3 regions of the Xanthomonas sontii genome follow, and region 1 is predicted to be linked to each of the others. Evidence: predicted binding sites of a transcription regulator. Region 1 holds the regulator's gene; each other region holds the start of a gene.
The links. Region 1 encodes FliA, which starts transcription of late flagellar genes. Its sites were predicted from a motif close to TAAAGTTTNNCNNNCNNNGGCCGATAA; they were not measured.
Positions count from the first base shown of each region.

Region 2: the regulator FliA is predicted to act here: its motif matches at 1,452-1,478, upstream of RAB70_RS07035 (methyl-accepting chemotaxis protein).
Region 3: the regulator FliA is predicted to act here: its motif matches at 1,943-1,969, upstream of RAB70_RS19165 (GGDEF domain-containing protein).

Region 1 covers NZ_CP132342.1:3,366,074-3,369,348, forward strand. Annotated here, with positions in the region: gene flhF (flagellar biosynthesis protein FlhF) at 1-801, shown strand, start outside; gene RAB70_RS14180 (P-loop NTPase) at 788-1,672, shown strand; gene RAB70_RS14185 (RNA polymerase sigma factor FliA) at 1,669-2,418, shown strand; gene cheY (chemotaxis response regulator CheY) at 2,438-2,830, shown strand; gene RAB70_RS14195 (protein phosphatase CheZ) at 2,831-3,275, shown strand, end outside.
Region 2 covers NZ_CP132342.1:1,654,417-1,657,691, reverse strand. Annotated here, with positions in the region: gene RAB70_RS07035 (methyl-accepting chemotaxis protein) at 1-1,406, opposite strand, end outside; gene RAB70_RS07030 (YiiX/YebB-like N1pC/P60 family cysteine hydrolase) at 1,540-2,343, opposite strand; gene RAB70_RS07025 (hypothetical protein) at 2,449-2,919, opposite strand.
Region 3 covers NZ_CP132342.1:4,548,639-4,551,913, forward strand. Annotated here, with positions in the region: gene RAB70_RS19165 (GGDEF domain-containing protein) at 1-1,771, opposite strand, end outside; gene RAB70_RS19170 (hypothetical protein) at 2,131-3,275, opposite strand, start outside.

The sequences.
Region 1 (3,275 bases):
CGCGCCCAGGCGCTGGAGCTGATGGACGACTACGGCTTCGACAGCGGCATCACCCGCGACGTGGTCATGCAGATCCCCGCCGACCTGGAGCTGCACCGCGGCCGCGGGCTGATGCTGGGCCTGCTGTCCAAGCGCCTGCCGATCGCCGCGCTGGACCCGCTCGAGGAAGGCGGCGTGATCGCCCTGATCGGCCCGACCGGCGCCGGCAAGACCACCACCATCGCCAAGCTGGCCTCGCGCTTCCTGGAGCGCCATGCCGCCCGCGACGTGGCCCTGGTCACCACCGACACCATCCGCGTCGGCGGCCGCGAACAGCTGCACAGCTACGGCCGCCAGCTCGGCATCGCCGTGCACGAGGCCGACAGCGACGCCGCGCTGCAGCAGCTGCTGGAGCGCCTGGCCGACTACAAGCTGGTACTGATCGACACCGCCGGCATGGGCCAGCGCGACCGCGCCCTGGCCGCCCAGCTGCACTGGCTGCGCGCCTCGCGGGTGGTCCGATCCTTGCTGGTCCTCCCCGCCAACGCCCATTTCTCCGACCTGGACGAGGTGGTGCGCCGGTTCGCCGGCGCCGACCCACAGGGGGTCATCCTGACCAAGTTGGACGAGACCGGGCGGTTCGGCAGTGCCTTGTCGGTGGTCGTGGACCACCGCCTCCCCATCACCTGGGTGACCGATGGACAGCGCGTGCCGGACGACCTGCACCGCGCCAACGCCGCCAGCCTGGTATTGCGCCTTGAAGATTTGCGGCGCGCTGCCGATAAGCCCTGTACTCCGGAGCAGACCCATGCCGTCGCGTGACTACGTCAATCTGACCAATGCCTTCCCCCTGTCGGCGACGCGCAGCGAACCGCTGGGTCCGGTGCGCACCATCGCCGTGACCGGCGGCAAGGGCGGCGTGGGCAAGACCAACATCTCGGTCAACCTGTCCATGGCGCTGGCCGACATGGGCAAGCGCACCCTGCTGCTGGACGCCGACCTGGGCCTGGCCAACGTCGACGTGTTGCTCGGGCTGACCCCCAAGTTCACCGTGGCCGACCTGGTCGCCGGGCGCTGCACCCTGGAAGAGGTGCTGATCGACATGCCCAACGGGCTGATGGTGGTGCCCGCCGCCTCCGGCCGCCGCTACATGGCCGAGCTGCCGCCGGCCCAGCACGTCGGCCTGGTCAACGTGTTCTCCGAGCTGCAGCGCGAGCTGGACGTGATGATCGTCGACACCGCCGCCGGCATCACCGACAGCGTGCTGACCTTCTGCCAGGCCGCGCAGGACGCGGTGGTGGTGGTCTGCGACGAGCCGGCCTCGATCACCGACGCCTACGCCCTGATCAAGGTCCTCTCGCGCGAGCGCGGCGTGGACCGGGTGCAGATCGTCGCCAACATGGTCCGCGACCTCAACGAAGGCCGCCTGCTGTACGACAAGCTCAGCCGGGTCTGCGAGAAGTTCCTCGGCGACGTGTCGCTGAACTACCTGGGCTGCGTGCCGCAGGACGACTGGCTGCGCCTGTCGGTGCAGCGCCAGCAGCCGGTGGTCAAGGCCTACCCGTCCAGCCCGTCGGCGCAGGCGATCTCCGAGATCGCCCGGCGCACCGCACGCTGGCAGGCGCCGACCGCCCCGCGCGGCAACGTCGAGTTCTTCGTCGAACGCATCATCCAGCGCGGGGTGGCCGCATGAACGCCGCCGCCCACTACCGCGCCGTCCAGCGCAACAGCGCCAACGACTACATCACCCAGCACTCGGACCTGGTCCGGCGCATCGCCCACCACCTGGCCGCGCGGCTGCCGGCAAGCGTCGAGATCGACGACCTGATCCAGGCCGGCATGATCGGCCTGATCGAGGCCTCGCGCAGCTACGACGCCGAACAGGGCGCCTCGTTCGAAACCTACGCCTCGATCCGCATCCGCGGCGCGATGATCGACGAGATCCGCCGCGGCGACTGGGTGCCGCGCTCGGTGCACCGCCGCGCCCGCGACGCCGCCTCGGCGATCCGCAAGATCGAACAGAGCACCGGCCGCGCCGCCGCCGCCAACGAAGTGGCCGCGGCGATGGACATGCCGCTTCCCGAATACCTGCGTTTGATGGAAGATGCCGCCCGCGGCCAGGTGCTGAGCCTGGAGTCGCGCATCGAGGACCATGGCGAGCTGGATACCATCGCCAAGGGCGGACCCAATCCGCAGCAGATGCTCGAGCGCAGCGAATTCGGCCGCGAGCTGGGCAAGGCCATCGCGCAGTTGCCCGAACGCGAGCAGTTGGTGCTGTCGCTGTACTACGAGCAGGAATTGAACCTCAAGGAAATCGGCGCGGTGCTCGGGGTCAGCGAGTCGCGCGTGTGTCAGATCCATGGCCAGGCCACGGTACGGTTGCGCGGACGCCTGAAGGCGTTCGAGGTCGCCGATGCCGGTCTGGAAGACGAAGAATAGGAACCCTTAGGAGTCAGTGGTGAACAAGAACATGCGGATTTTGATCGTGGACGATTTCTCGACGATGCGACGCATCGTCAAGAATCTGCTCGGCGATCTGGGCTTCACCAACACCGCCGAGGCCGAAGACGGCAACAGCGCCCTGGCCGCGCTGCGCTCGGCGCCGTTCGAGTTCGTGGTCACCGACTGGAACATGCCGGGCATGACCGGCATCGATCTGCTGCGCAACATCCGCGCCGACGACAAGCTCAAGCACCTGCCGGTGCTGATGGTCACCGCCGAGGCCAAGCGCGAGCAGATCATCGAGGCCGCGCAGTGCGGCGTGAACGGCTACATCATCAAGCCGTTCACCGCGCAGACGCTGCAGGAGAAGCTGGGCAAGATCTTCGAACGCCTGGGAGCGACCGCCTAAATGGAAGCCACCGCCGAACGTACCGCCCTGATCGAACGCCTGCAAGGCGCGCTGGACGCGCTGGAGAACGGCGACGAGGCCGGCTGGCGCAGGGAGATCGACACCCTCGCCGCCTGGCGCACGCGGCCGATGATGCAGGGCCTGAGCCGGCTCGCGCGCGATCTGGGGCAGGCGCTCGGCGAACTGCCGGTGGTGCCCAGCGAGGCCGGCGAGCTGGACGACGCCTGCTCGCGCCTGGACCACGTGGTGGAGATGACCGAACAGGCCAGCCACCGCACCCTGGACCTGGCCGAGGAATGCCGTGCGCTGGCCGACCAGCTCGCCGCCGGCGGCCTCAGCGGCGACCAGAGCGAGATCCTCGACAAGATCCGCCACAACCTCACCGAAATGGCCCTGGCGCAGAGCTTCCAGGATCTGACCGGGCAGATCATCCGTCGCGTCGCCG
Region 2 (3,275 bases), 1.7 Mb from region 1:
ACCGACAGGTCGCTGTTGCCGCTGGCGATCTCGCTGGCGGCGGTGTTGATCGAGCCGACCGCGCGCTGGATGCCCTGCACGATGCCGGTCAGTTGCTCGGCGGTGCGGTTGGCGGCGTCGGCGAGCTTGCCGAACGCGCCTTCGTAGCGCACGTCCACGCGCTGCGACAGGTCGCCATCGGCGATCGCCCCCATGATCCGGCCGACGTCGGCCAGGCCGCTGTCGGCCTGGCGCATCAGCCGGTTCAGCGCTTCCACCATTTCCTTGAACGCGAACGCGTAGCGCGCCTCGTTGCCACGTGCAGTGAAGTCGCCGCGGGCGGCCGCGTCGGCCAGCCGCGCGATGTCGCCGTTGACCGCCGACAGGTTGGCCTTGACCACGTCCAGCGCCTCGTGCAGTGCGGCGCGCTGTCCCGGCAGCCGGCGCATGTCGCGGCGCAGGTCGCCGCGACCGTACTCGTCCATGATCGCCATCGCCTCGACGATCGCGTCCAGGTGCTCGAACAGCGCCGTGTTCATGCCGTGCGCGAGCGTGCCGTAGTCGCCGGGGAAGTCCTCCGGCATGCGGTGGCTGATGTCCTCGCCCTGCTGCAGCCGCACCAGGGTCTGCATCTCGCCGTTGAAGCGCTGCAACTGGGTCTGCATCTGCTGCATGCTGGCCATCAACTGCCCGGTCTCGTCGCGCGACTCGACCTTGATCGGATTGTCGAAACGGCCGGAGGCGATCGCCTCGGCGGTGCGCGTGGCGCCGCGCAGCGGCGCGACGATGGCGCCGGCGATCAGCCAGCACAGGCCCACGACCAGCGCCACCAGGCCACCACCGATCACGGTGAGGATCTTGGTGAAGCCCATCGCCTGGGCCTGGATGTCCTCGGCATACACGCCCATCGCCAGCACCCAGTTCCACTGCGGGTACAGCGCGGCGTAGCTGATCTTCGGCAGCTGCACCGACTTGCCGGGCTTGGGCGCGGTGTAGTAGCTGAAACCGTCGCCGCTGCGCACCGCCGTCTGGATGTCGCGGTACACGTACTCGCCGGCATCGCTCCTGTAGCCGCTCATGTCGGTGCCGACCGCGCGCTTGGGATGCATGACGATGCGCATCTGCGGGTCGACGATGAAGAAGTAGTCCACGCCGCCGTTGGTCTTCATGTCGGCCAGCGCGCCCTTGGCCGCTGCCTGCGCCTGCGCCTGCGTCATCTCGCCGCGCTTGGCCAGATCGGCGTAGTGCTGCATCACGCTCAGGCCCATGTCGACCTGGGTCTTGACGCTTTGCTTGCGCGCATCGATCAGGTTGAGATATTGCAGGCGCGCCGCGGCAACGGCGAGCAGGATCACGCCTAGCGCGATCAGCGTGCACAGCACGATGAACTTGCGCGCCATGGGCAGATTGGCGATATGGCGGCGCAGAAATTGGATGGGATTCATGGCGTAGAAAGCAGAGAACGGAATTTTGTATCGGCCAGCGCGCGCTCGAACTTGAACTGCGAAGTGCTTCGCCAGAGCAACGCGCACCACAGTTTCACGCTGCAGCCGGCTTCCGTCAGGCCAGTGCGGCATCCATCGGCGCGCTCGCGGACGGCACGCCGGCGGCGTGCGGCTCCCACACCAGGCGATGGAAATCGAAGCCCTGCTGCAAGCGCGGCTTGACCACGTTGAAGTACGGCGAGACGTCGAAATCGCGCGGCAGCGTCAGGCTGTGATGGCGCGGATGCAGGATCTCCACGTCTTCTCCGGCATCGCTTCCCGTCGGCGGCGCCTGGTCGATTTCCGGCAGGATGGGATAGCGGATCGCGCCGAACGCCTGCGCCAGCAACGTCGAGCAGATCGCCCGGGTCGGCTCGCCGCTGCCCAGCTCCAGGAAGCGCCGCTTCACCGACGACGGCAGCGGCGGCGTGCGGATCAGGTAGCGCGCCAAATCGAAGATGTTCTTCAGGTCGTAGCTGTTGCCGACCCGCGAGACCATGTACTCCACCACGGTCTCGATCTCCTGCACGCTCAACCCGACCGGACGGCAGATGCGGGTGTGCAGGCCGGCGAACTCGCTCAATCCCACCAGGCGCACGCCGACGTTGATGTCGACATCGCAGAACAGCGGCGCTTCCTCGCCGGGAAGCGCGTCCACGTGGTCGCCGATGTACAGCGCCGCGTGCGACCAGGTGGACTGGCTCAGGTACTTGATGGCGGTGGAGAAGCGGCTGTTGCCCTCGACCAGCAACACGTCGCCCTTGCGCAGCGTGGCACGCAACAGCTGCGGCGGGCTGGTCGGCAGTTGCGAGCCATGGCGGCGCGGCTTGGACAGGAACTTGGCCAGGTGGCGGCCCAGCAAACGTGGCAAGGACAGCATGCGCGTTCCCCCGAGGGACGGCCGCTTCGGCGAAACGGCTCCGCTATCCGCAATGGCGGCCATGCGCTGGATTTCTTGAATGGCGTGCCGGCGCCAGCGACCGGCTCACGGTTGCCGCAGGATCGACAGCTCCACGAACTGCGCGCTGCTGGAACGCAGGTAGACCGCATAGCGGCCACGGCCCGGCACTTGCACCAGAAAGCGGTCTCCCGGCACCGGCTGGAGCTTGTCGACCGCGGCCGCACCCAGCGGCGCGATCCGCAGCCGCACCTTGGCATCGTCCTGCGCTGGCGTGAGATTGGCGATGGTCAGCGCGCCATCGAAGAGGGTGCGGCTCTCGCCCGGCAACAGACTCAGCATCAGCGACATCGCCGCGGCCTTGGCGTCGCAGGCACCGGCCTGCGCCTCGGCCAGCTGCCGCTGCAGCGGCTTGACCTCCACGTACTGCACGAAGCCGTAGGTCGCGCCGATCACCACCAGCACTGCCGAGACCTCGGCGGCGGTGCGCTTGAACGAGAGTGCTTGCCACCATGTCTGCGCCGGCGGGGGCGGCGTCTGTCGGGTCGTTCGAGCCATGCATCACGGTATCGATGCCGCCATGCCGCTGTCTGCCAGCACGGCTGACATCGCCGCGCACGGCCGCGTTCGTCTACCTGGCGATACAGACGCGACGCCACGTGCCTCGCGATAGGCGCCGCCCCAAGCACGGACATCGCGCGATGGCGCGGCATGGCCTCGCGCCTACGCAACTCCCAGCAGGCGATGACGCGTCTTTCGGAGGTTTCGAAACCACGGATCGTCAACCGCCCACGCATGTTGCGCCGCAACTTGACGCATCGAGCGCCCGGGCGGAGTCTTGGCATGAAATTTCGAAATTATTTTCGCAATCCGAAATTCACTTGTCAAGCGACAGGATCGGGCGGGTCGAGCAA
Region 3 (3,275 bases), 1.2 Mb from region 1:
TGATGTCCGAGCTGCGCGCACACTCGCGCAGCAGATCGCCCAGCCGTATCAGGGCGTGGTCGCCGCCTTCGTGGCCGTGCAGGTCGTTGACGCGTTTGAAGTGGTCGATGTCCAGCAGGGCGATCAGCAGCGGTTCCTGCGTGCGCTCGGGCGTCGCTGCAGCCTCGCGCGCCTGCAGCCAGGCGGTGACGTAGCGGCGATTGCGCAGGCCGGTGAGGGCGTCTTCCTCGCTCTGGCGACGGATGGTGGCGGCGAGCTGTTCCAGTTCGCGGTGCTGCGCCTGGATCTCCTCGTTCTTGCGCGCCAGTTCCGCGTTGATGCGCCGACGCGCGCGGCCTTCGCGCACCTTGAGCAGGAAAAAGCCGGCCAGCGCCAGCAGTGCGGCGAGTAGACCGTAGAGCACGCTGCGCTGGCGCTGCGCGCGCGCCTGCAGTTGCGCATACGCCGCCTGTTCGGCGGCACGGGTGCGGGCAAGTGCAGCCAGTTCGCTGTTCTTGCGCGCCAGGTCCACCGCCGATTCGAGCTCGGCGATCCGGGTCTTGGATTCGACGTTCACCGCCTTGTCGTTGACCGCCTTGTACTCGCGCATGAGGGCAAGCGCCTCGCGGTCGCGGCCGAGTGCGTCGAGGTTGTCGATCATGCGCGGGTACAGTTCCAGCCGCCGGGGGACGTTGTCCCACTGCGTGAACATCTGCCGCGCGCGCTCGAACGCGGCGGCCGCGGCGTCGCGTTGGCCGAGATCGGCCAGAACGTTGCCGAGCGTGGAATAGACGATGCCTCCCTCGCCATGATCGCCGCCTGGCGCCGCCCCCTCCAGCATCGCGGCCGCTTCGCGCAATAAGGGCAACGCCTCCCGCGGGCGATGCTGCAGCGCGAGTAGGTTGCCCAGGTTGTTCAGCAATCCGATCAGCGACGTCTTGCCATCGGCACGTCCCGCCGCCAATGCCTGCCGGTAGATCGCTTCGGCGCGCTGCAGTTCGTTTGCGCCCTGATAGGCCGTGCCCAGGTTGTTGAGTATGTCCGCGCGCGTCAGGTCCTTGTACGGCATCGCATCGTAGGCAGCGAGCGCACGCTGGCCGTAGGCGATCGCCTTTTTCCATTCGTGGGCATAGATGAACACGCCGGTGGCGTTGTGCAGCATGGAGACGTCGTCGGGCTTGCCCAGTGCCTTGACCACACGCTCCGCCTCGAGCAGGGCGGCGATGGCATCGGGCATGCGCCCCTGCTGAGCCGACACCAGGAACACGGTCTGGTTGGCCTTGTATTCCACCGGATCCGGATGCCGACGTACTCTGGACAATGCGATGCGGGCGACCCGCAAGGCGTCGTCCTGCGCACCCATCTTGTAGTAGGAGCGGGCCAGCAGTCGCCACAGCTCGGCGATGTGCGGATCGTGCGGCAGTTCCGTTTCCAGCCGCCGCATCTCGCCTTCGAGCTGCGCGATGCGGAGCGCGTCGCGCGGCCGCCAGATCTCGGCATTGAGTTGCGTGAACAGGCGCACCCGCTGTTGCGGCGACAACGGCTGGGCGAGCAGCGCCGAGCCGATGGAGACCACCCTGTTCGGCTGGCCCGCGGCGGCGGCCGCATCGACCAGTTCCAGGCCGAGCGCGATCGAGCCTTGCTTGTCGGCCGCGGCGTCCCAGGCCGGCATGCCCATCTGCAGCGCGGCCGCCGGGTCTGCGGCACGCACCGCCGCCACGCAGGCCGGCAACGCCTGCGCCGGTGCGCACCGCTGCATCGCGGCCGCGTGCGCCACCGCGGACGATACCAACACACTCCCGCACAGCAGCATCCCGAGCGACTGCAAGATCAAGCGACTGCGCACTGCCGTTCTCCCCAAGATGCCGCAGCACACGCCGGATCCGTGAATGCGGCGGATATCGTCGCACTCTGGTCCCACGCACGCCGTTGCCGGCGTGCAACAACGCCGACCCGTGCAAGGCTATCGGCCACACGGGCAATTTCTTGAGCTCCATCCCATGCAAGAAGCCACGTTACTCACGCTACGCCTGCATGCGCTTTTACCCGTGGGACCGCAACTAGCCCCTCTCCCACCGGGAGAGGGGTTGGGGTGAGGGTCCGAGCACGCAGCACATCCATGCATCCCCCAACTCCGCCCCCCAAGCCCCATCACGGCGGCGTCAGCTGCCTGAGTTGCGCGTCATCGGGAAGCGTCTGGACGCGGTAACGCGGCGGATACAGCGGCGGCTGGGGCTCCATCAGGTCGCCAAACGCGGCAACAGCCTCGTCCCAGGACACCAGGACGACCGCGTCCTCCTCGGCGTCGTCGCGCGGGACGACCAGGGCGATCCGGTCGGCTCTGGGCAACAACGTATCGACGCCCTTGGTCCAGGTGCAGAGCGAAAACTGCCGCGCGCCGTCGTCGCGCTCCTGGTAGACGCTGAACGATGCGACGAAGATGTCCTGCTCGGTCGCGTCGTGGAGCTTGTCCAGCGCCGCCTTCTGATCGGCATAGGCAGGCGCGTCCAGCAGCCGGCGCAGGTCCGCCTGGCGCTGGCGATGCTCGGGCGACGCCAGCGCGAACGGCACCATGCGGCGCGCCTCGTCGTAGGTGAACACCAGCGCGGAGACGTTGCGGCCCTGCGCGGCCGCTTCCACGCTCAGTTCCAGCATCGCGCCGATGGCGGCGGCGTCCCGGTCGCCCACCACCAGCAGGCAGTCGCGCGCCGGCAGCATGAACAGCGGATTGCCTGCCACCGGAACGCGATACAGCACGTCGGGCAGCAAGGCGCGGCTGGTGTCGTAGGCATCCTGCCACGCGCCGCGGAATACGCCCGGTGCGACTTCGACGAAATGGTCGGCGGTCGCGTCACGCAGATTGTCGCGGGCGATCGCCAGGCCTTCGTCCAGGGTGATCCCCCATGCCGCGCGCGGCCCCTGGAATAGCGTGGAGATCGTGTCGGGCAGATCCAGCGCCAGCAGCTCGACGCAATCCTCGGCGATGTCGCGCCATGCATATGGGAATGGCGCATCGAGGCCTTTCTCCAGCAGGTGCTCCAGCCGCAGCTCCTCGAACATGCCGCGATTGCGGATCACCGGCATCAGCGTCGCGCGCACCTCGTCGAATGTCTTTTCCCGGCCACTCTCTTCCTGCGCGTTGAGCGAGGACGTCACATAGGCGCGCAATGCCTCGGCGCGGCCTTTGCGCGTCGCGGCCCTGTAGGCCTGATAGGCGTTGTGCAGATAGATGGTGTAGCCATTGCCGCCGACCAGTCGGAACGCGTCGGGCTGATAAACCAGATCCTCGCGATAGC